Linked DNA regions of Novipirellula artificiosorum. The protein of the gene in region 2 binds, or shares a complex with, the protein of the main gene of each other region. Links are inferred from orthologs where the notes say so. Each region holds a gene or a part of one and is shown on either strand. Other genes may lie near its edges.

Evidence for each region.
Region 1: the proteins of mnmG (region 2) and Poly41_RS09425 are in contact, whole or in part, in a solved structure (PDB 9HIP), measured with the Escherichia coli proteins. The link is inferred for Novipirellula artificiosorum from one-to-one orthologs.

The regions. Positions count from the first base shown.
Region 1 is NZ_SJPV01000003.1:44-12,125, reverse strand. Bases 9,105-12,071 are described here. They hold Poly41_RS09425 (tRNA modification GTPase), read right to left. Parts: upstream 11,322-12,071; coding sequence 9,888-11,321; downstream 9,105-9,887. Other genes in these bases: Poly41_RS09430 (ABC transporter permease), read left to right, coding at 9,105-9,803. Also shown: Poly41_RS09465 (beta-ketoacyl-[acyl-carrier-protein] synthase family protein), read left to right, coding at 1-636; Poly41_RS09460 (acyl carrier protein), read left to right, coding at 728-988; Poly41_RS09455 (phytoene desaturase family protein), read left to right, coding at 1,010-2,404; Poly41_RS09450 (protein kinase domain-containing protein), read right to left, coding at 2,452-4,323; Poly41_RS09445 (hypothetical protein), read left to right, coding at 4,530-4,898; Poly41_RS09440 (hypothetical protein), read left to right, coding at 4,895-7,279; Poly41_RS09435 (ABC transporter ATP-binding protein), read left to right, coding at 7,276-8,214; more of Poly41_RS09430, read left to right, coding at 8,211-9,104. UniProt on the Escherichia coli protein: Exhibits a very high intrinsic GTPase hydrolysis rate. Involved in the addition of a carboxymethylaminomethyl (cmnm) group at the wobble position (U34) of certain tRNAs, forming tRNA-cmnm(5)s(2)U34.
Region 2 is NZ_SJPV01000001.1:526,283-538,322, reverse strand. What follows is about bases 5,603-8,527. They hold mnmG (tRNA uridine-5-carboxymethylaminomethyl(34) synthesis enzyme MnmG), read right to left. Parts: upstream 8,034-8,527; coding sequence 6,171-8,033; downstream 5,603-6,170. Other genes in these bases: Poly41_RS01760 (hypothetical protein), read left to right, coding at 8,146-8,527; ppk2 (polyphosphate kinase 2), read left to right, coding at 5,603-6,190. Outside these bases: Poly41_RS01790 (sugar porter family MFS transporter), read right to left, coding at 1-703; Poly41_RS01785 (hypothetical protein), read left to right, coding at 1,320-1,790; Poly41_RS01780 (hypothetical protein), read left to right, coding at 1,811-3,319; Poly41_RS01775 (MFS transporter), read right to left, coding at 3,353-4,657; more of ppk2, read left to right, coding at 5,324-5,602; more of Poly41_RS01760, read left to right, coding at 8,528-10,365; holA (DNA polymerase III subunit delta), read left to right, coding at 10,505-11,542; Poly41_RS01750 (Gfo/Idh/MocA family protein), read left to right, coding at 11,666-12,040. UniProt on the Escherichia coli protein: NAD-binding protein involved in the addition of a carboxymethylaminomethyl (cmnm) group at the wobble position (U34) of certain tRNAs, forming tRNA-cmnm(5)s(2)U34.

The DNA.
Region 1 (12,082 bases), on a different replicon or contig from region 2:
TTCGCGAGCTTCAATAGCCAGAACGCGCTCGCGACCCATGAAGATCCGACACGTGCGTCGCGGCCGTTCGACATGCAGCGAAGCGGCATCGTGGTGGCCGAAGGAGGCTGTTTGTACACGCTCGAACGACTCCGTGACGCCAAAGCACGTGGTGCCGAAATCTACGGCGAGCTGGTCGGGTACGCAATCAATACCGACGCAACGGATTTTGTGTTGCCGAATCCAGAGCGACAATCGCAATGCGTCCGCATGGCGCTCAAGCGAGCCGGTTTGGAGCCCGATCAAATCGATGTGGTCAGCACCCATGCGACGGGTACCAGTAGTGGCGACACGCAGGAATGCAAGGCGCTACGTGACGTGTTCGGCGGATCGACGTCGGTTCGGATCAACAATACAAAAAGCTACATTGGACACGCGATGGGCGCAGCCGGAGCGCTTGAATTGGCGGGGAACCTGCCGTCGTTCAAGGATCGTGTCGTCCACCCCACGATCAACGTCGACGAACTGGATCCCGATTGCGCCCTCGACGGCTTGGTGCTGAATGAGCCCCAACAGGTATCGCAAGTCGACTACATCCTTAACAATTCGTTTGGCATGTTGGGGATCAATTCGGTCGTGATCATCGGCCGTCTTTAAGCCCTCTTTTTTCTGAACTCGACGATTGAGATGTGCGGAACAAACGACCGCCGAAATCGTTTCCTTTTGATACCTTGAGTTAACTGAGCAAATGACGCCTGCTGAAATTCGTGAAGAGATTATCGACATCCTCGAAGACATCTCGCCCGATGAAGATATGGAAAACCTTGATGACGAAAAATCCTTTCGTGACCAACTGGAACTCGACAGCATGGATTTCTTGGACATTGTGATGGAGCTGCGGAAGCGACACCGCGTCCAGATCCCCGAGGAAGACTACGGAAATCTCGCCAGTATGAATTCGACAGTTTCCTACCTGGAACCTAAGATGAAGGACATCGTGAAATCCTAGCGGCATTCTTAGGTCAACCTTTTGTACGACACCATCATCATTGGCGCAGGAATGAGTGGGTTGGCCGCAGGCATCCGGCTGGCCCATTTTGACCAACGGGTCTGTGTTCTCGAACGCCACTACACGATTGGCGGACTCAATTCGTTCTACCGACTCGGTGGACGCGATTATGATGTCGGTTTGCATGCGATGACCAACTTCGCCACCAAAGGGACCAAGAAGGGACCACTGGCGAAGTTGATTCGGCAACTCCGTTTCCGTTGGGAAGATTTCAAGTTAGCCGAGCAAAATGGGTCGTCCATTCGTTTTCCAGACGTCTCGCTCGATTTCGACAACGACTTTTCGCTGCTTCAGCAAGAGGTCGCCGAAAAGTTTCCCGACCAAATCGACGGCTTCCAAAGTCTCTGTGCTGCGTTGTTGGATTACAGCGACATGGACGGCAACGACCCCAGCTTCATGCACTCGGCTCGTGAAGTCATGGCGACGCACCTGACCGATCCCTTGCTCATCGAGATGTTGCTGTGCCCGTTGATGTGGTATGGAAACGCGAGAGAAAACGACATGGACTTTGGTCAATTTTCGATCATGTTCCGTGCCTGCTATCTGGAAGGCTTTGGACGCCCCTTCAAAGGGGTGCGTATCATCCTGAAGAACCTGGTGCGAAAATTTCGCGGCCTCGGTGGCGAACTCAAACTGCGAAGTGGCGTTTCCCGAATTCATGTAGAAGCGGGGCGCGCGGTCGGCGTGGTCCTCGACGATGGAACGGAGATCCAAGGCAAACGTGTGCTTTCCTCGGCCGGCAATCTCGAGACGCTTCGGCTGTGTGATGACATCAGCGAAGTCGATGTGGCCCGAGCCGGGAAGTTGTCCTTCATTGAGTCGATTTCGGTCCTCGACAAGATGCCCAAAGAGATTGGGTTTGACCAGACGATCGTGTTCTACAACGACAGCAAAACATTTCATTGGCAACGCCCCGAAAATTCACTCTGCGATGCACGAACGGGCGTCATTTGTTCGCCCAACAACTACGCCTTTGATGCCGAAGAAGGGGAACTGCCCGATGGCGTCGTACGAATCACGACGCTCGCGAACCATGATCGGTGGTGCGGTTTACCCGAGTCGAGGTACGAAGCCGAAAAAGTGATCCAGTACGATGCAGCGGTCGAATCGGCCGTTCGCTTCATGCCCGATTTTCGCCGACATGTGATCGATACCGACGTCTTTACGCCGAAGACCATTCGCCGCTTTACTTGGCACGACAACGGAGCGGTCTACGGAGCGCCCGACAAACAACTCGATGGCACCACGCACTTGCCGAACCTCTTTCTGTGTGGAACCGATCAAGGGTTCGTCGGCATCGTCGGTGCCATTCTCAGCGGAATCAGCATGGCGAACCGACACTGCTTGCAACCCTGAGGGGCCCCCGCATTGCGTGTCATCCCGACGCCGTCGGTACCAAGGCGTCAGTTGCCAAAAACACCAGAATCGTCATCCGATTCCTCGGATTCAATGCGACTGCGTGCCAAGGTCATGAAAATGCTGCGTTCGAGCGACTCGGCCGTGGCATGTCCCTTCGGCAAGTAATCGTTTGCTCCCGCTTCGATGCACCGAGCACAGTACTCGGGGTCGGTGATTCCGGTCATCACGACGAGCGGGGTGGTGGAGCAGAACAGGCGGAAGCGTTTAATCGTCTCCACACCAGCACTATCGGGGAGGTTCAAATCCAGCAAAACCAAGTCAACCTTGGCGCTGTCGTTACCGTTCTGCATGATGCGATGACAGTCGCCAAGCGTGGTCGCTTCGGCGATCCGTAGCGATCGATTGACTCGGCCGAGCATGCGTCTTGCCGCGGCCCGATCGTCGTGATTGTCCTCGACGATCAACACATGGATCGCTCCTTTCCCTTGCTCCTGCCCACCGAGTAGCGATTCTAAAGCAGGAATTACAGACGTCATCGATTCGATTCGATGATCAGGATGATGATCACACAACAGGTCAATCAGCTTTGCCACCTCCTCGCGAACCCCCAACTTTCGCGAACTGAGGAACCGTCGTTTGGAAACAAGGTTCGTGATCTGCTGCCCCACCGTTTTACCAATGACTCGCGTCTGACCGGTGAGCAAAAAGAACAAAGTCGCACCCAGGGAATAAATGTCCGCACGCTCATCGACGTCGTTCTCGTGCAACGCTTGTTCGGGCGACATGAACTCGATGGTTCCGACAAGGTGGTGAGGATTCGTCCTGTATTCTCTGTCTTGATCATCGAGCCCCATGTTTCGGGCCAAACCTAAGTCCGTGATTTTCACAACCCCGTCCGCAGTCACAAGAATGTTACCTGGCTTGACATCACGATGGATCAACCCCTTGGCGTGAGCGTGTTGTAACCCGCGTGCAATCTGAACCGCGTAGTTCAGCGCCGTCGACTCCGGCAGGGGACCATTTCGTTTTACGATTTGGTGTAAATCGCTTCCTGATACATATTCCATCTCGATATAGAACCGAGATCGTATGCGTCCCGAATCGTACGCGACGACAATGTTCTTGTGTGCAAGTTGCTTGGCAATCTCCGTCTCACGCTGTGCGCGACAAATCGCTTTCTCGTTGGCTGCCATCAGCTTCAACGCGACCGTCTCGCCACGCTCCATGTTCATTGCACGGTAGACGGTACTCATGCCACCGCGGCCAATCATCTCCGCGAGCGAGTATTTATCGAAACGAAGCTGATCCTCGCGTCCCCAGTGCAGATGCATTGCTTGGAACTCGGTCAACAAGCCTGCATTGACCACACGTTCCATGGACACGGAGGTATCGGATCGCTTGGTGATAAAGCGCTGCACGCGATCGATCTGCTTTGGCAAAAAAGCCTTACTGTGTTTCATCCGCTCGAGCAAATCTCGCCCAGCAATTTCCGAGACTCGTAGATGCCCGAGGGGATCGCGATCACTATCGACGCTGATCGTTGCCGCCGCGTCGTCTTCGAACGGCAAAGGCAGTTCCCCCATTAAATGCGAGGGATGTAGGTCCACGTTAACGTATTCCTGATACTCTCGTCGCCACACCAACATGGCACCGGTGATGACCGCCATTTGATCCAATCCCTCGATCAGCGTCGCGGAATTCTGTAGCATCAAGGTCGAAACCGACCCCATCACGACCGCCAAGGCGACCAGCTTTGCCATCAACGGTGAAAGAAAACGGGACGCTCCCCAAAGCGACAACAACACGAACGCAGCACCCGCGGTCGTACCGGAAAACCACTGAATCACCACCGCCGCCACGACTGCCGTCGTGACGACCAAGCAGATCAACCATCGATAGATGCGTTCTCGAGACAAAGAACTGGCCGCTTGTGGACGGGGTTCCAATTAGTACGTCAGAGGGCCCTGCCTCAAATTCTAACGCCTCGCGGCCCATGATCCAAGCGTTTGGTAGCGTGAATCGCGAGATTGTAGTGGATTCTGGATGATCGGGACGATCTCCCCTTGTCCTGGCGTGAAAATGATACAATCGCCGTGTGCCACTTTTCCCATCCCTTCTCATCATGCCGCAAACGCCAAACATGCCAGATGCGAAACGGAATTCGTCCCCGGCGTCGGTCCAACCGCTGCTGCGAAGTCGGTTGTTACCTCGCATCTCGTTTCGGTTCGTCTTTGCCTTGACGACCTTTGCTGCGATCGTCGCCTCAGTCGCGCGGGTCGCTGGTGATGGCGGCGCCTTGGCGAAAGCGACGATCGTTGCACTGATCTATCCCGCAGTTTGTTTGTGCACTTCGGTCGTGTTGTTCTTGTTTGCTTGGGCCATTACGACACTTTGGTTCAAAGCCGATGACCAGGACACCTTGCACGGTAACCCCTTTGCCGAAGGCCAATTGCCGCCACAAATCTTGCCGCCGCGGGAGAAGGGCGTATGAAACGACGACCATCTGGGGCAGCTGCCGCGACCTTTCTTGCCGCGTGGAGCATCGTTTTGATGGGGGCCCCGCAGGTTGCCGCTCAGTCGGTACCCGACGATTCGCTGCTCGCGCCGATTCAACCCGTAACGCTGATTCCGACGACCAAGACCAATCGGGTTGGTTTCACCGCGACGATTGCCGCCGGCCGCATTCAAGTCGCCGGTTCCGTGCCCGTCAAAATCGTGGTTCGTTCAACCAGTACGTTTACGGCCGATCGCCAATTGGTGTTCCGCTTCACATCGGACCCTCTGGGGCAATCGCCGCCGAGCAATGGGTTGCGAGTGGATGTGCCGGTGGAGCTTTCTCAGGGCACGCGAATGACCTCGGTGACGCGGTACCTTCCGAAGTGGTCGGTGGGATTGGACTACAGGGTGACCGTTCGCGAGCAAGGGCAAGTGCTAGCCGGTTGTGAAGCGAGTGTTTCGGGACCAGCGGTTCGCAATTCACAAGTGATCACCACGAAATGGCTTGACGCCGAGTACGAGTTCAACTGGGTCTTGGTTTTGGATTCCGAACGGGTTGACGTAGCGAAGCTTCCCGACATTCGCGCGCTGCTCCACGTGCGCCGCGATACTTTTTTTGTCAACGAAACCCGTGCCCCGCGAGAGGAGTTGACGTATTGGAAGTTGTTGCTTGAAAGCGAGGCATTTCGTGGAGCGTTTTCTGTAGCCGGACAGTCCGAATTGCCGACCGACTGGCGTGGGTATCAGGCCTTGGACGTCATCATTCTCAGCCAAGCTTCCTTACAGGCTACTAAACGAAACGGGCGTTACAGCGCAATCCGCGACTGGGTGCTCGCGGGTGGATCGATCGTGCTTTACGACGCCGATTCGCTGCAAACGTTCGTCGATTCGTTGCAGCTAGTATCGGAACCCAGCGAGTGGATTGCCAGCGCGAAACGTGAGGTGATCAACGACCGGATAAGGCAAATCAAGGGGCTGCGGACAGACGTGGCACGACAAAGATCGGAATTGAGCAAGTACATCGCCAACGACCCGAACATGGATCCGACGATTGCCTTTGGCTTGTACACGGGCATGTCAGCGCCGAATCAACCGAACGATCGAAGTCCCGAAGAACAGATCGCTTGGCTCGATGCCCAGCTCGCCAAGCTGACGGAAATCTTGAATCGAACCGGCAAACAGTGGGACGAATCGATGTGGGTCCGCCCTCTTGGCACGGGCTTTGCCATCGGCTTTCCAAGCTCGGACTCAGCGCCGTTCCCGGGAGTCATGCAATGGAAAATTGTCGACCAGCTGCTTGATTTTCGATCTTCACCGATGCTGCGTCGAGGCGCCGACCCGATCCTTGGTGACAATCGGTTTCGCCGTTGGATGATTCCGGGAGTCGCCCAGCCGCCGGTCTACACGTTCATCGGTCTGTTGACCTTGTTCGTCATCCTTGTCGGCCCGGTTGCCTATCGCAGCACGTCCCGCCGAGGGCGAAGCTATTTGATGTTCTTGATTGCGCCGGTGCTTGCCATTGTTACCACCGTTGCAATGTTTGCCTACGGCATCGTGGCGGATGGCTTTGATACGATCGCCCGAGTGCGTCAGTTGACGTGGATTGATGGAGCGACGGGAGACGCCAGCGAACGGGTTCAGGCGACCTACTTTGCTGGGGTTCGACCGGCCGACGGAATGACCTTCCCTGCGTCGGCAGAAGTTGTCCGTTATCCCGATGGATTGTCAGGTGATTGGGAGGATTTGAACAAGCGGCCCCCCGAAACGTTGGGGACGGTAACGATCACCAACGAAGCACAGGTGTTCGACAAAGCGTTTTTACCATCGCGGCAACAACGCCAATTTGTCACGCACCGCCCGCGCGCCGCGGTGGGCAGTTTGCAGTTAACCCTCGAAGCGGCCGACACCGATGTTCAGGTGGGCTTTGTGCGAAATGATTCGATCTATGAACTTCGCCGCTTGGTGGTGCGTGGCAATGATGGAAAATACTGGACCAGTGAACGGGTTGCAGCCGGATCCTCGCGAACACCGGTCTACCCCCTTGCATCCAAAGATGCATCCGAAGCGATCGCGAAGATGTACAACGAGTTCCGAGCCATCGGGGAAGATAGTCGCCGCCGCTCTTCTCGATCGTACCGTAAGTCCACGCGAGATCTGATCAAGGTCGTGAACGAAGGCTTGTCGTCGCAAACCCGTTCGACATCGTTTGTCAACGAAGGGTCGTTCGAGCAATGGCTAGGGCGGGCACTGCAAATCGAGGGGCAATTGCCGCATTCCCATTTTGTCGCGATGAGCGACGTGACCCAGGATGCCGTTGCGGTTGAATCGGCGCGAGTCGTCGACAGCGTGCACTACGTTTTCGGGACACTTCCATGAGCGGCGACTGTATCGAACTGAGACGTCTGCATCGTTTCTTTGGGAAAACCAAAGCGGTCGATGACATTTCCTTTTCGGTGCCGCGAGGCCATGTGTTTGGCTACATCGGACCCAACGGCGCTGGCAAAACAACCTCGATGCGAATTTTGGCGACATTGGACCTGCCCAGTTACGGGGACGCCTACATCGATGGTTTTTCGGTCGTGAACGATCCCGAGTTGGTCCGCCGCCGGTTGGGGTTCATGCCCGATGCGTTTGGGACCTATCGCGACGTCAATTGCAGCGAGTACCTCGACTTCTTTGCTCGTGCGAATGGCTTGGTCGGACGCCAACGAACTCAACGCCTCGCGTGGGTGCTTGATTTCACCGGGACTCGAGGCTTGGCCGACAAACCGATCCGCGGACTCAGCAAAGGGATGAAGCAGCGGCTCTGCCTCGGCCGCGCGTTGATTCACGACCCCGCCGTGATGATTCTCGACGAGCCGGCTGCGGGGTTGGACCCGCGAGCCCGAATCGACCTGCGTAAAATGATCCGTGAACTTGCCGATGGCGGCAAAACGATTCTCATCAGCAGCCATATTTTGACCGAACTCGCAGAGATGTGTGACTCGGTCGGCATCATCGAACAAGGGCATTTATTGGCCACCGGCAGTGTCGACGGGATCCAACGTCAACGGGCGCAACAGCGTGAATTGACGATCCGTTTCCTGGACCGCATCGACCAAGCGGCTGCCCAATTGCAAACTCGACCGGGCGTCGGCAAGCCGATCATGGACGGTCATTGGCTGCGATTCGAATTCGAGGGCGAGGCGGAGGAACAGGCCGACCTGGTCGCATGGATTGTCGGTCAAGGATTCCGAGTCACCGAAGTCGTGTCGCACAAGAAAAGTCTCGAGGACGTCTTCCTCCAAGTCACCGAGGGGCTGGTCCAATGAGCGAAGCAGTCCATATGCCGGCACCGGCTCAAGACGCAGGGCCCCGCGCTGCATCGACGTGGTGGCAGCGAATCGATCAGTGGTCCGAACGCGCGGGCGATCACCTCAATCCGATCTTGGTCAAAGAGACTCGGCAAGCACTCAAGAGCCGGCAATTCGTCGTCACCTTTTCGGTCTTGCTGTTTGCCGCGTTGGCTTGGACGGTGGCCGGAAGCTTATCGCAAATGCCCCAAATCTATACCACACCCTCGGCAAGCCGGCTGCTGATCGGCTACTACATCGTGCTGGCCATTCCGATGTTGCTAGTCGTTCCCTTGGCCGCGTACCGATCGCTTGAAGGGGAAATTGATGACGGAACGTTGGAGCTATTGTCGATCACCGCACTCAGCCCATGGCAGATTGTGCTGGGGAAGTTGGCTAGCGCCTCGTTGCAAATGATGTTGTACTTTGTGGCCCTGTTCCCCTGCATGGCCTATGCCTACACGCTTCGCGGCGTCGATTTGCCTACGACGTTGTTGATTGTCGCCATCTTGGTGGTGTCGGCTCTGGTGTTGACCGTGGTCGCTCTGTTTCTCGCACCGCTGGCGAGAAGCCGGACCGGGCGAATCATCACGCTGCTGTTGTTGGTGGGCATCTTGGTGATCGCCGAATATGGCATCGGCGCGATGGTGATTGGCATGATCGTCTACGGAATTCCTTTTGCGATGCCGCTGGTGTTTTTCTTGGTGATGACGACGTTGCTCGTTTCGCTTTCGCTCAGCCACCTATTGCTTGCGGCAACCGCAGCCCAATTGACGCCTGAAAGTGAGAACCGATCCACCCACCTGCGGATTTCGATGATGGTTGTCACGATGACTTTGATCGGCATCGCCACCTACGCGACCGAATCGATGCCAAGAAACGACGCCTCGACCGTGTTGAGCCTGGTCGGTGCTGCACTGCTGGTTTTCTGGGTCGTTTGTGGCAGCCTGATGGTGGCGGAGTCCTCCGTGACGACACCGCGGATTCGTCGCGAGTTGCCGCAGAGCTTTTTCGCGCGCGTGATGTTGACCTGGGTCACCCCAGGCCCCGCGACGGGCTTGGTCTTTGCAACCGTGAACATCCTCGTCGTCACGGCATTTACCCTATTTACGATCCGCAACACTCTGTCGCCAACGTGGTCGTTCGCCGGCGGGCAATTGCAAGCGCTGACTCGGCTTTCCGTCTTGTTGGCAGCCTACTTGATCGGCTTTTTGATCGCGGTCCGCTGGCTGATTGCGGTCGTACGCATTCGAAACAACCCAAGAGTTGAGATTGGCGTTGCAGGTTTGATTGCCGTGCTGGTGCTGTCCTCGCTGATCCCCTATTCGATCGGCATGCATCTGAACGATTACCGACCCTTTGCCTACTCCCGATGGCAAATCACCAATTGGGTCTGGACCTTAGGTGAAGCGGCCCCGAGCGGCGCTGTCGACTGGACGGAGATCGGCATCGTTGTCGCCGCCGTGGTCATCGCCTTGATCGGATGCCTGTTGACCATGCCCCGAATCGTCTTGCCTCGTCGCACGGCGACCCCCGAAAAGGTCCAACAAGAACTTGAGACAGCCTAGCCCGCTGGCAAGACTTCGTCGGATAACGGATGTCGCGCCGGCGGGGCGGAACTTCATGCAGACGGACCAACACCCCTCGGCTCGCTATTTGCCAATACAGAACCGGCTAAACACGCGGTCCAAAATGTCGTCGGTGTAAACGGCTCCTGTCACTTCGCCGACACAATCGGCTGCGATCCGCATCTCCGCAGCAACCCATTCATGCCCCTCACGGCGGCTCACCAAGTCGATCGCGGCGGCAACCGCCTGTTCTGCCTGCAACAACGATTGGCCGCACCGTGCCGCAGTCCCGATCACGGAACCTGATTCCTCCGCATCGTAGGATTCCAAGAACTCAACGACGCGACTCTTGAGCACTTCGAGGCCTTCGCCCGTGACAACACTCGTGTAAATCCAGTCGCCGCAAGCCTTTGCGGGATCCACCAAATCGGCCTTGGTCGCAACCCATAGATCCAATGCATGTCGCTTCCCTCGAACGGCATGCGAGCGAAGAGACTCACGCATCGATTCCAACTCAGCGATCGATCGACACTGCGAAGCATCCACGCACCACAATCGCACATCGGCCGACTCTGCAGCCTGGACCGCGTGATGCTGTGATGCCAACGAAATGGCCGCTAACTCATCCTCATGACGCTGAAGCTCCACGCTTCCCGCTGCTGCGGACTCGTTTCCCGCTGCTGCGGACTCGATTCCCGCGGTGTCCACCAATCGAATCGGATGACTCCCAAAGTGGGTTTCGACAACGATCGCGTCTCGCGTGGTCCCCGCAACATCGGCCACGATCGCAACCGCCTGTTTCGAGAGTGCGTTGATCAAACGGCTCTTGCCCGCGTTCGGATTGCCGCGAAGCACAAGGGTCGGTCGCGAATCACTGCGGATACGGCTGCCCATCCGTTGACGCGTCGCTGCGAGCTGATGCCGACAATCGGACAGACGTTCAAGCAACCTTCGGTCGCTAATGAACTCGATGTCCTCGTCAACGAAATCGAGCCCTGCTTCCACATCGGCGATCAAGTTGAGGATCGTGGCACGGGTTTTCTCGAGTGGCCGCGATAGATTTCCCGCTAATTGGCGAAGCGCCTGGTCCAGCGATCCGCGATGCTCGGCCTCGATCACCCCCAACACCGCCTCGGCCTGGGTGAGATCCAACCGACCCGCGATGAACGCTCGCATCGTGAACTCGCCCGGCCGCGCCGCGCGAGCACCCGCCGCCGTCAACATGCTAACCAAGGCCTGCAGCACCGGTAGCGATCCATAGGTATGGATCTCCGCACTCGGTTGACCGGTGTAGCTCTGGCTGCGGGGCCACAACAAGACGGCTGAATCCACCACTCCAATTGGGGGTCCCACGTCAATCGCATACTCCGCTGCGCTGGCCCGCCGCAAACTCGCGAAACCCAAGCCCAAGGATTCGAGCACCGACAGCACTTGCACGCCCGACAAGCGGACAATCCCGCGCTCGGCTGGCTCCGTCGGTGAAGCGATGGCAACAATGGTCTCTTCAAAATCGAGCATCGCCGTAAACCGAAAGCGGGACGGATTGTCAACAGGAAGCGAGCATTGTAGCGGTACCGCCGAATCGATCCGAGCCGCCAACCAAAACGATCACGCAACGTTCTGGCTCCCTTCTGCCCGCGTGAGCGGGCAGAAGGGTCGGGGGTGAGGGGCTTTCCGCACACCGATTGCGGACCGACTTTTTGGTTCGATCACGCTGCTGCCACCCCCTCATCCCCAGCCCTTCTCTCCCGAAAAGAGGTCGTCCGGTTTTTAAGTTGTGACTAACTCAGTGTTTCGGTATCCAACCACCCCTGCCCGCGCAGAGGTCGTGCAGTTTTTTAATTTGTTGATTGAAAAAGACTTACAAGATTTACCTCTCCCTCTGGGCTCGTTGTACCGCGCATCTCGGGTGGTGTCTAATACATCTGCGGGGAAGGTGACGAGATTTCGCTCTGGACTTTCGACAAACCGCTGCGAATGATAGTTGCCTTGCGTTTCGCGCTGGTGCTGCGAACATGGGAAAGCCTGTTGCACGGAGGTGCGGTTCATGGGTGCGGTGGCTCTCGGACTCCTCGGTCAAAAAACCGGCTCATCCGACCGAAGCGCGCGGAACCCAGACTCAAGGTTTTTTGGAGGTATGGCTCCGGTGTCCAATGATCTCTTAGAAAAGAGTCCCCGACGGTCGGTCGTCCGCAGGGAACCAGTAGCACCCTTGGCGCACCGTCGACCGGGATATCCCTTGTCAAGTTGCACCTCTGCAGAGCTCGACTCCGTTTCTA
Region 2 (12,040 bases):
CATGGGTGACTCTCTCGCTTGACGTCGCCGCTGCGACAATCTCATCGGCCAACGCAAGCACGTCGGCTTCGGATGCATCGGAGTTGATGGTTCGAAGAACCTCCAATCCCGTTTCTCGATCGCCGCGGCCGATCAGCCAACGAGGACTCTCGGGCAACGTGAAACACAACAACGAGTAGACGATCGCGGGAAAGGCCTCGACGCCCATCATCCATCGCCATGCATTCTCGCCCACGTTGCCGAGCAACGCATTGGACAAGAACGCGATCAGAATGCCGAGCACGATGTTGAATTGAAACATCCCCGCCAAACGACCACGCATGGCTGGTGGAGAAATTTCAGAGATGTACAAGGGTGCGGCAACCGTAGAGATGCCTACGCCGAGACCACCGATAAAGCGGGCGATCATGAATGAGTAAACATCCGTTGCCATTGCCGACCAAACGGCCGACACGACGTAAAGGATTCCGATCCACAACAGCGTCTTGGTGCGTCCGAATCTGTCCGTTGGCCAGCCGCCGATCAGCGAGCCGACCACCGTACCCCAAAGCGCCATACTCATGGCCAGACCATGCTCGACGCTGCTCAACTCCCAAAGTGCCTGGATCGGTTTTTCGGCCCCTGAAATCACAACGGTGTCAAAACCGAACAAAAAACCGGCTAGTGCAGAGGTCAATGACCAGAAAAACAGACGCTTGTTCATAGGAAAACCCGGCTAAAGATAATGAGTCCTTCATTAGGATCTAACAGGTTAGCATATTGCGAGCGTGCGTTGTCAACACGCGGCCTCGCCTGGTTTGTGCTCAGTTTTACTGACTCTGAATTGGCGCGAGTTTTTACTGGAGGAGTATGGAAGGGACCGTTGCTCGCAATTGCGGGGGCGGGCGCGTTTCGGTAAGGAATCAAGGCAGGACAGGAGTCGCTTTAGCGTCAGTCCATTTTGAGGTCGAATAAAGAAACCGCGGCCCCTTTATCACTCTTAGTAAACATGGACGTTCTCTCTGGCAACGGGTTGCGCGGACAATTGAAACACAGAGGCACAGAGGCACAGAGGAACACAGAGCAGATGCTCTGTGCTTTCTCCGTGTTCTCTGTGGTTCGCCCTTTCTCGCGGCGGGGCGATGGCTTTTCGGGTGGCACAGGCTTGGTACGATAGATCTCGCGCGAGCGTCCTCGGTCGTCAAGCCGCTGGCCGTAGAAAGACGGAACAAAACGATGCTCGCGGTTATCAAGTGGTTGATCACACGTCCCGCCCCGCGTGATCGTGGCCGTGATCCGGTTGACCGGCACCCAGACCCCATGCAAGCGGACTTCGCAAAATGAATCCGTATTCACCGCCGGCGACCACAAGCGAGGATCAACGGCAGCTGTGTCCGATTTGCAGAACCCAAGTCGAATTCCTTCGCTTTGCATTTCCGTTCGGCTCTTGCCCTCAATGCAGAAACTATCTCGCGATCCGCAATTGGGATCGTCAATCGCTTCCTTGGATTCTTGGCATCCTCGCGATAACAACGGGTCCTTTGATCGCTACGTCGATTGGGATTCCAATTCGGGGCTATCCGATGGGGCGGCTTGTCCTGATCTGGATGGCTGCGATTATCCTGCACGAGAAGCTTGCTGGGCGGCTGGTTCCCGCGGTTTGCTGGGGTTTCTTCGCACTGCGCGATGATGACCGAATCACGCCGATCACCGATTCACTCGCAAAGGGGTTTTTTTCGCCCACTTTGGCGTTGTCTCGGTGTGGGGCCATTTTGTACGGTCGCTGTCTGTCCTTCCTGTTTTTGAACTGATTACGGATATTTGCGAGGCAATGATGCTCTCTCGCCCCTCGAAACGGATTTCGTTGGCGCTGATTTCAGTGGTCATCGGTGTTGTGGGTTGTCGTTCACCACGGACGATTGGTAGTTTGTTCCAAGTAACCCGGCACGAAAGTGCAGAGTTATCCGACGTCGAAGCCCCACGCCAGCGTTTGGCGACCGCGAAACCGAGAGCGGGGTCGGTGTTTGGTAGTGCGGAAGCGACAGATCCCGAGGAGGAATCGCTGATTCGGCAGGTTTCCCACACCGACGAAGCACCCCTTGCGCGAACCCAAAAGCTGCCTGTATCGACCAAGCAAGCGAACGCGGCCGAAGCAAGGGCCGACGCTGCAGAAGGAATGTCGAAACAGGAACTGTTGGAGCAGCTTGAGGGGATGTCACCGGAGGTCAAAGAGCTGGCGCTGCGTCAATGGAACGCCTTAGCGAATCATCATGTGGAATCGACGGCGCAACCGGCGCCACTCGATCAAGCCCTCGCCAAGTCACTGAAGCACGAACACCAGCTGCCGCCCGCGAAAAACGAACCGGCCAGCGCGCCATTGAAACGACTCGCGATGCCAGCCGAAGAAACACCCACCAAGGATGTCTTCGCCGAAGACACAGCCGAAGCCATCGCCGCACAGAACGCTGCCTCGGATCTCGAAGAAGTTGTTGTGACCACCATCACGGACACGAAACTAGAATCCAAACCCGAGGCGATCAAACCGGTGTCGGCCACGCGCCGCCAGGACGATCCTCGGATGGTCTCGACCGCGTCGATGCAGTCACCGACGGCAACGGAAGCCGCTGCGAGTATTGATTCGTTGTCGGACAAAACGCTTTATGAAGCGTTGCTGAAACGAATTGCGATGCCCGTTGACGGCGAGTCGGATGCCGAGCATGCTCGACGATTGATTACCGCGAGGCATTTGATGGTGTTAGCTGGCAATCCCGATGCGGCCGTCGAGAGAATCGAAGGGATGACCGACAAGGAACAGGAATACCTGAGGCATCAACTCTTGGGCCTTTGGACCATGGTGGATCCCGAAGGGCATCCCGTTCAAAGCCGACGTTTTAGTTCTGCATTGCCCCAGCTTCGTGAAGCGACGAAGTACCTCGCCGCCGCGACGGATTCGCTTGAAGTGCGATCGCTGGCATTCTGTACCGAGATCATGGCGTACGGGCAAACCAAACCGTTCCCAACCACGCAGTTCCAGCCAGGGCAGCAGGTCATTTTGTACTGCGAAGTGGAGAACTTTGTCGCCAAGAAAGTGGAGAATGGATTTCAAACCCATCTGCAAGGAAGTTACGACGTCTTGAACTCCGAAAACCAAAAGGTCGCGAGCCAATTGTTGCCAGCCGACCAACAGATTTCGGCAAACTACCTGCGTGATTACTTCATCGCCTATCAAATGCACCTGCCTCAGAACTTGGCGGAGGGCAAATACCGTTTGCAACTCACCATGGAAGATATCGAAGGCAAAAAGTACGGTCAGTCAAACATCGCGTTTGAGATCAAATAATCGTCGCGGGGAACGCACCCTTCTTTTTCGATGTCACGCGGATTCCGTTTTTCGAGTGGGCCTGTCCCAAAACAGCAGGATGAATCCGACGGTGACGGCAGCGGAAAACAAAGCCGGGGCCATCCACAGCGTTTTCCAATCCATCGTACCATCGCGCATGGCATAAACCTCCAATCCACCGAACACCTGCGCTCCGACAAACATGCCGAGTCCCTGAGTGACCAAGACAAAGAAGCCTTGGGCTTGGTTTCGAATTGCGGGAGGGGCTTTTCGATCGACGTAGATCATTCCCGTCACAAAGAAGAATCCAAAGCAGATGCCATGTAACACGATGCCGCCAAAAATCATCCAGACACTGTGACTCTCTGCGGCGATCGCAAACAAAGCATAGCGGACGACCCACGCGGTCATGCCGATCGACATCATCCATTTGATCCCCAGTCGAGCAAAACAAAGCGGCATCACGAGCATAAAGAAGATTTCACTCGCTTGGCCAAAAGCCAGCGCGAAGGTCGCGCTTCCAAACGGAGTGACGCCCGATGCTTCGACAAAGGATCGAGCGAATGCGGCATAGCCGACTTGGGGAATGCTCAGCAAGAATGCGGCGACCATGAAGAGAGCAAACGCGGGGCTGCGAAACAACTTCAATGAGTCGAGCCCAATAATCTCACCAAACGTAACACGTTTTCCGGCTCTTGGTGGAGGCGAATGCGGCAGGGTGAAGCAGTAAAGCCCAAGCCCGCATGCCGATCCTCCGGCCAACCCAAACTGCAACGCGGATGCGTCCTTTCCTGGCAACAGGCTGATTGCCACATTGCCGCAGATCCAGCCCACCGTTCCCAACACGCGAACGATCGGAAATTCCTTCTCGCGATTGCCTAAGTGTTGAAATGATATGCTCGCTGTCAAAGCAATCGTCGGCATGAAGCAGAGCATATGCACCAGTAGCGTGAGCACAAACGGATGGCGTAAGGACTGCCACAGGATCGTGAGTCGTTCCAGAAGCCAATGTTGGTCCGGAGCGGGCGTGACGCTAAAGGGGGACGCCATCGAGGGTGCGACCAACAGCAGCAGACCACTGATGACAAATAGAATCGCCAGCGCGATCTGTGTGGGAAGGAAGCGGTCGGCGATCAGCCCCACAAAGAAGGGAGAGAAGATCGCCGCGAGCGGCCCAACCGAGTAAACCGCAAAGACGAGTCCGTCCATTTGGATGTCTCCGCGAAGCATGAATCCGGTGGCGGAGACATACCAAGCTCCCATTGCGAAGAACTGCAAGAACATCATCACGGACAACCGAATCAATACCGATCGCTGTGTTGTGGCATCGGAATTCATCGAGGTTGTCATCCTGTTGCTGCGTGTGTTCGCCAAGCTGCTGTGCTAGAAAGCTGGAGCGTAGCGATATCCGACAAAGAGTACAACGATGGCGGACCCCTTGCTGTCATCCCAGCGGTCGGTCAGCATGATGAAACCACTCTCGCTTCAAGCCCTGACTCGGCTTTTTTGACTTGCCCTGCGTTTGTCGCCAAGCGTTGCTTGGTCCAGTGGTTTCAATTTTGGTTGACGGTTTGCCAAAGGCGACCAGGACGGAGCGTTTGAAACCGACTTCGATGACTCAGCTTGGCAGCGTGTTGATTTGCCACATGACTGGGCCATTGCCGGCGTTGCCAACGGTGATTCGATGGGGCCGATTCTTTTACCGACTCGACGCATCCGCTGTTCTACGGAAAGGCTGTCGCCGTCTTACGTAGCATTCCTGGGAAGTCCGGAGCGGCCACGCTTCAGGTTCGTGCCGCAAGTGGTATCGCATCGGAAACTCAGGTCACGTTTCATGATTGAGTCGGTAGCCACCCCCTGTTGACCGCTCCACGATTCGCTGCTCGCAGCACGCAAGCTGACGTTTTAATCTGTACAATAGTAACTTTGGCGATTCGTTCTGGGATGCAACCAACGGGTCGATTTGCGTGGTTCCGGTTGTTGCCCAACTCCAACGGCACTCTTATGAAATCGAATGACAAGAAAAAGAAGCACGTCGAACATACCGGTGCCGGTTCGTTTGTAAACGGCTCGGGGGACGTGAAGGCGAAGAAACATCGAATTGACAACAAAACCTACAACAGAGAACTTGCCCACTTGCATGTTGAACTCGTGAAGATGCAAGAGTGGATCAAGCACGAAGGTTTGAGGGTAGTCGTGATCTTCGAGGGACGTGATGCTGCCGGAAAGGGTGGCGTGATCAAGCGAATCACTCAGTGTCTGAACCCGCGAATCTGTCGCGTGGTCGCGTTAGGGCGACCCACCGAAAGAGAGAAGACGAGTTGGTATTTTCAACGTTACGTTGCCCATCTGCCCACGGCAGGTGAACTCGTGTTGATGGACCGCAGTTGGTACAACCGAGCCGGCGTCGAACACGTCATGGGTTTTTGCACGGACCCGGAATACCATGAATTTCTTCGCTCATGCCCCGAATTTGAACGCATGTTGGTTCGCTCTGGGATTACCGTGATCAAGTATTGGTTCTCGGTAAGTGATGAAGAACAGGAGGTGCGGTTTCAGAAGCGAATGAAGGATCCAACGCGGAGTTGGAAGCTGAGTCCTATGGACGTCGAATCCCGTTCTCGCTGGATCGAGTATTCCAAGGCGAAAGATACGATGTTCGCTCACACGGACATCAAGCAAGCACCGTGGTACGTGGTCAAGGCGGATGTTAAGAAAACGGCTCGGCTCAATTGTATCACGCATTTGCTCAGCATGATTCCTTATAAAGACTTGACACCGACTCCGCCGAAGCTTCCACCGCGTCCCATTGAAGGTGGCTACCTTCGTCCACCTCTTGAGGATCAAACTTTCATTCCTGAGGTTTGGTAATCCGCTGATCAAGGTTGCTTTTTTTGCCTTCCAGACGCGTGAGGACCAGTGCTAGGTCAGCGGGGGTGACACCACTGATACGCTTGGCTTGGTCCAGATTGAGCGGCCGGACTCGATTGAGTTTTTCGCGTGCTTCGTGTCGCAAAGGACCGATGGCGTCGTAGTCGAACGTTGCTGGAATTCGTTTGCTGGCCAAACGATGCTGCTTTTCTACCTCCATCTTTTGCCGGGTGACGTAGCCTTCGTACTTGGTGTCGTACAGCACTTGCTGGGCCGCTTCGGCGTCAATCCGACCGAGGCCTTCGACGCGTCGGCACATTTCATCCCAATCGACTTCGCTGCGACGAAGAAATACATCGCCGGGAATCTTGTCGCATCGTGCCGCTTTGAGCAATTGATTGGCTCGTGCCATTTGATCCAGTTTGGTTTGGAAGCGTTCGCGCCGCGCGGCGTCAATCAAGCCGAGTTCATCCGCGACCCCGGTCAGCCGGCGGTCCGCATTGTCTTGACGAAGCAGCAACCGGTATTCGGCCCGGCTGGTGAACATGCGGTAGGGTTCGTCGGTGCCGGCGGTGACCAGATCATCGACCAGGACGCCGATGTAAGCTTGGTCTCGCGTGGGGACCCAGGCTTCTTTGCCAGCGACTTTTCTCGCGGCGTTCAGTCCGGCGATCAACCCCTGACCGGCGGCCTCTTCATAACCGGTGGTCCCGTTGATTTGTCCAGCCAAGAAGAGGCCTGCGACTCGCTTTGATTCCATCGAGGCCCAAAGCTGTGTCGGGGGGCAAAAATCGTACTCGACGGCGTAACCGTAACGCATGATCTGCGCGTGCTGAAGCCCCTCGATCATCGCAAACATCTGATCCTGAACATCACGCGGTAGACTGGTCGAGATACCGTTGACGTACACTTCGCCGGTGTTGCGACCTTCGGGTTCGAGGAACAACTGGTGCGAGGTTTTATCGGCGAAGCGAACAACCTTATCCTCGATCGACGGACAATACCTCGGGCCGGTGGAATTGATTTGGCCGCTGTACATCGGCGCGCGTTTTAAGTTGGCGCGGATCAATTCATGGACGGCGTGGTTGGTGTGGGCGATGTGACAAGGAAGTTGATCGGAGCTGTCGAGTGATTCCGTCAGGAACGAAAACGGTTGCGGCTTCTCGTCGCCCGGTTGTCGCTCCAGATTGCGATAGTCAATCGACTTGGCATTGAGTCGGGCTGGCGTCCCCGTTTTGAAACGTTCGACTTCAAAGCCAAGTCGAGCCAGCGCGCCGCTGATTCCGCTGGTGGTTCCCTCCCCTGCCCTGCCCCCGGCGGTTTGGGCCTCGCCGGTGTGCATGATCGCTTTGAGAAACGTTCCGGTTGTGAGGATGACGGTGGGTGCAACAAACAAAGCATCGCCGACGACCGAAACGCCGCGAACGCGAGTCTGTCCTTCAACGTTTTCAGTCAACAGGTCGATCACCGTTTCTTGGCGGAGATCCAAGTTCTGTTGTTGTTCGATTTGGTGTTTGATGTAAGCCTGGTAGGCCTTCTTGTCGGCCTGAGCGCGGGGGCTATGCATGGCCGGGCCTTTGCGACAATTCAAGAGACGGAATTGGATGCCGGTGGCGTCGATCGCATGGCCCATCAATCCGCCCAAGGCATCGACTTCGCGAACAATTTGCCCCTTGGCGACTCCTCCGATTGCGGGGTTGCACGACATTTGGCCAACCGTGTCGAGGTTGGAGGTCAGTAGTGCCGTTTTGGCACCAAGACGAGCGGCCGCGGCAGCCGCTTCGGTGCCCGCATGACCGGCACCAATGACAAGAACGTCGTAATGATAAGAGCTTTGAGTCATGGTTTCCTGTCGCGGGGGTAATAGCTTCAAGATCCGCTTGGGGACAGGTCGAAGCCGAGAAGGACGTAGTGCAGACTTCCGTATTTCTTTTGTTTGGGGCTTGATCGACAAAATGTGTATCGCCAAAAAAGCGATTTCCGTTGCCGCCGCGCCCAACTTGGCAATGCTTGCGTTGATGCTACTTTCGCTATCCTTGGCAACCGCTGACGAACCGAAAAAAAGCCCCAGCGTTGTGCTTGGCACCCGAACGTTCCGAATTCCCTTCAACGTCAACGCCACACCGTCCACGACGACCTCGGTCCGATTGTACGTTCGTCGAGGACCTAACCAGCCGTGGCAGCTCGCCGATACCAAGCCCAGTAGCATCCGCGAATTTGCCTTTGTTTGCAAGGACGATGGCGAATTCTGGTTCGCAACCGAAACCATTGAGTTGCCGCAGGCGGCCGATGACGACGTTGCCGTTGGCGGATCGGTCGACGCTCAGCTGAGAGTCTTGGTCGACACGACCAAGCCAGTGATCGATTTGCAGGCAGACGCCGAGGCCGATGGAACGATCGCCTGCCGATTGTCGATTCGCGATTTGACCGCGATCACCGAAACGCGAGTTTATTATGCAACCGATGTCGACAGTCAGTGGCAAGATTGGGCACCCAAACCGGGTGAAACCGCCGAGCGTTTTTCGTTCCTTCCCGATCATGATTGGCGACAATTGTCGGTGCATGTCCGAGCCGTCGATTCCGCTGGCAACCACGCGACCGCGACCAAGCAATTGCAGCGGCCTCGGATGGCGGTCACCGCCATGCCGACGTTCGCGATTCGGGTAGAGCGATCACGCGGCCGAGTTGGCAGCACCAACTCGGCGGGGATCGTCGCGACCCCGGTCCAATATCGAATCCATACGGGATCCGATTTGTATGTTCGGCCCGCCTTATCGGACCCCAATGACACGTCGACCAGTCCGGTGATCAAGCTCGATCGGTACAAAACCTCCGCCGTGGAGGAGAGCGAAACAAGCCTCTATCGCACGGCCGACTACAATGTTCCTCATGTGGCTGCTAATCCGTTGAGCCGCCTTCGCGGTACGAATCTGGCCGACTTCTCCCGTGTCCCGGCGAATGCTCAGCGACCGGGGACCGTTCCGCCGACGCCACCGAGTTATCAATTTTCGGCGGTTCCCCGCTACACGGCATCCAGCTCTGCGGTCGAGCTGCCGCCACCCGCCACAGCGGAACAGGTTGGCAACGGTTTTGGATTGAATCCACCGCAAGTGTCGCCTGGCTATCAAACGCCATCGTTTTCGCCCAATGCGTTGGCGTCTCCGTTGCCTCCGGTGGCGATACCGAATGCATCGGCATCCGCTGAACCATCGACCGCTCCGTATGTGGTTCCTTCCCTGAACCCAACGGCATCTGCAGTGCCGAGCACGCAGGCGGCGAGGCCTCAATCGGCAGCCGAAGCGATGCGGCCGCTGGACAACGCGAGGCCGATTCGTCCTGCCCCGCCTGTTTCCCGTTCGCCTTATGTGACACCAGCCACGCGTTTACCGGAATCTTCTCCGTCGCCTGATCCCCGTACTCGCTACGGTGCAAATCGCCCTGCGTCATCGCCGCCCAAATCGCTTGATCCCACCCTGTTCGCCGAGCGCGTTCCGACACGCTACAGCAATTCCAATCGTTTTAGTCTCGAGTATGAATTGGAGGCTGTCGGCAGTCGTGGTGTCGATTCGGTGGAGCTTTACGGCAGCACCGATGGTGGGCAAACTTGGAAGCTATGGGGTCAAGACCCTGATAAACTGAGTCCCTTCGATATCGAAACCAAAGAGGAAGGTGTGTTTGGTTTCTGTATCGTCGTCGTCAGCTCCACCGGGCTTGCGAGTCCTCGGCCACTTGCGGGTGAGGACCCCGATATCGTTGTCGTGGTCGATAAGAGTGCACCGCAGGTTCGAATCACTGGCGCCCAGTATGGCGAAGGTGACCGTGTCGGTTCGCTCGTGATTCGTTATGAATGTGCAGATGCGAACTTGATGGCTCGTCCGATCACGTTGTCCTTCAGCGATCGCGTGGATGGGCCTTGGACGACGATCGCCGCGGGCCTTCGCAATCAGGGTGATCATGTCTGGCCTGCGGACCCGAGGTTGCCGCGACAATTGTATTTGCGAATTGATGCAACCGACGGTGCCGGGAATATGGGGTCCTATGTGCTGGATCGCCCGATTGATGCTCAAGGTTTGGCCCCCCGAGCCAGAATTCGCGGATTCCAGCCGATCAGCGGTTTTGCTCCGCCAGCGGAGAACGAACAAACCGCGGGACGCCCCCGAGCGACGTTTAAGTAGAGCGGCTCGTGCAGAACACCCGCACTCGTTGGCTAACCGGGCGAGACTCGCTGGCTAACCGGGCTAGATAGGTGTCGCGGATCGCGATAGTCTTTTTGGTGTCTTTGTCGCCTGCACTTCGCCGTTCGTTGTTTCTGCTATGGCCATCCAAACTGCCTTCGACCTACTTTCGAAACCACCCGCCGAGCTTCCCGCGGTTGCGGCCGTTTACGGTTCGGACACCACGCTTCGGTCGTGGGTCCTTGCGGCGTTAAGCGCCGATGGTGACGTGACATCGTTTGATGGGGATGTGGTTCGCTGGGCGGATTTGCGAGACGATTTGGCAACGGCATCGTTGTTTGATTTCGATGGAAAACGGTCGATCATTGTTCGCGATGCCGACAAGTTTGTTTCCAACCATCGCCCCGAACTCGAAAAGTATGTCTCGAAACCGGGGACTTCGAATCGTTTCTTGTTGGATTTGTCGTCGTTGGCTTCCAACACGCGGCTCTACAAAGCGATTGCCGGTGATCATTTGGTGGTCGCATGCACGTCGACGAGCGATAAGAAGTTGGGCATCACAGCGACGACCCGCCGAAAGTTCTTGTGTGGCTATGTGGCCAAACGCCACCAAGCCGTGCTGGCTGCGGACGCCGCGGATGCATTGGTCGAAATGATCGGTGATGAGATCGGGATGCTGGAGACCGAGATTGCAAAACTGGCACTTTATCGGGGCCCCGGCGAGGTGATCGATGAGCCCCTTGTTCGCGATGTTGTAGCGGGATGGCAAGGCAAAACGGTTTGGCAAATCACCGACGCGATCGCCTCGGGTGATGCCGCCGAAGCGATGCGTCAGCTCGACAAATTGATGAGTGGTGGCCAGCGTCCGATCGCGTTATTGCCGCAGATCGCATGGTCGCTTCGTCGGCTTGGGATGGCGACCGCGGTGGTCGAACATCGTGAACGGGAAGGACGGTCGGTCCAGTTGGAGGATGCCTTAGCTGCCGCCGGCATCAACCGCCCGTCGGAAATTCAGCAAGCCAAGAAGCAGCTGCGAGGACTCGGCCGCGCTCGTGGAAAACAGTTGTTGCCATGGCTGCTCGATGCCGATCTGCGTTTGAAGGGAACTCACAGCGCTGAGGGTCGCGATCGGTTTTTGCTTGAGCAGTTGGTGATGCGCATGGCGAAGTCAGGCTGAGGCTGGCGTTTTCAGGCGAAAATCGCTGAAGGGTGATCCACATTCCGCTGCCTCCGGCCGTTACAATGGAAGGACGTCGCTCTCCTACGTCCCCCCTTCCCCGATTCTTGCGGAGCCTACTTCATGCGTCGACGAGATTTTTGTAAAGCTGCTGGGCTGACAGCGGCAGCCATCCAAACGAAGGCATTTGCTGCTGCTACGGATACGCCGCTTCGGGTGGGTTTGATTGGTACCGGCTGGTACGGAAAAACCGACCTGTTTCATCTGATGCAAGTCGCCCCCGTCGATGTCGTTGGCTTGTGCGATGTTGATCGACAATTGGTCAATGAGGCAGCCGAGCTGGTGTCGGGCCGTCAACCCTCCGGCAAGAAGCCAGCGGTGTTCGGTGACTATCGCGAGTTGTTAAGTCAGCAAAAACCCGAGATTGTGTTGGTCGGAACGCCAGACCATTGGCATTGTTTGCCGATGATTGAAGCCTGCAAATCGGGAGCAGACGTT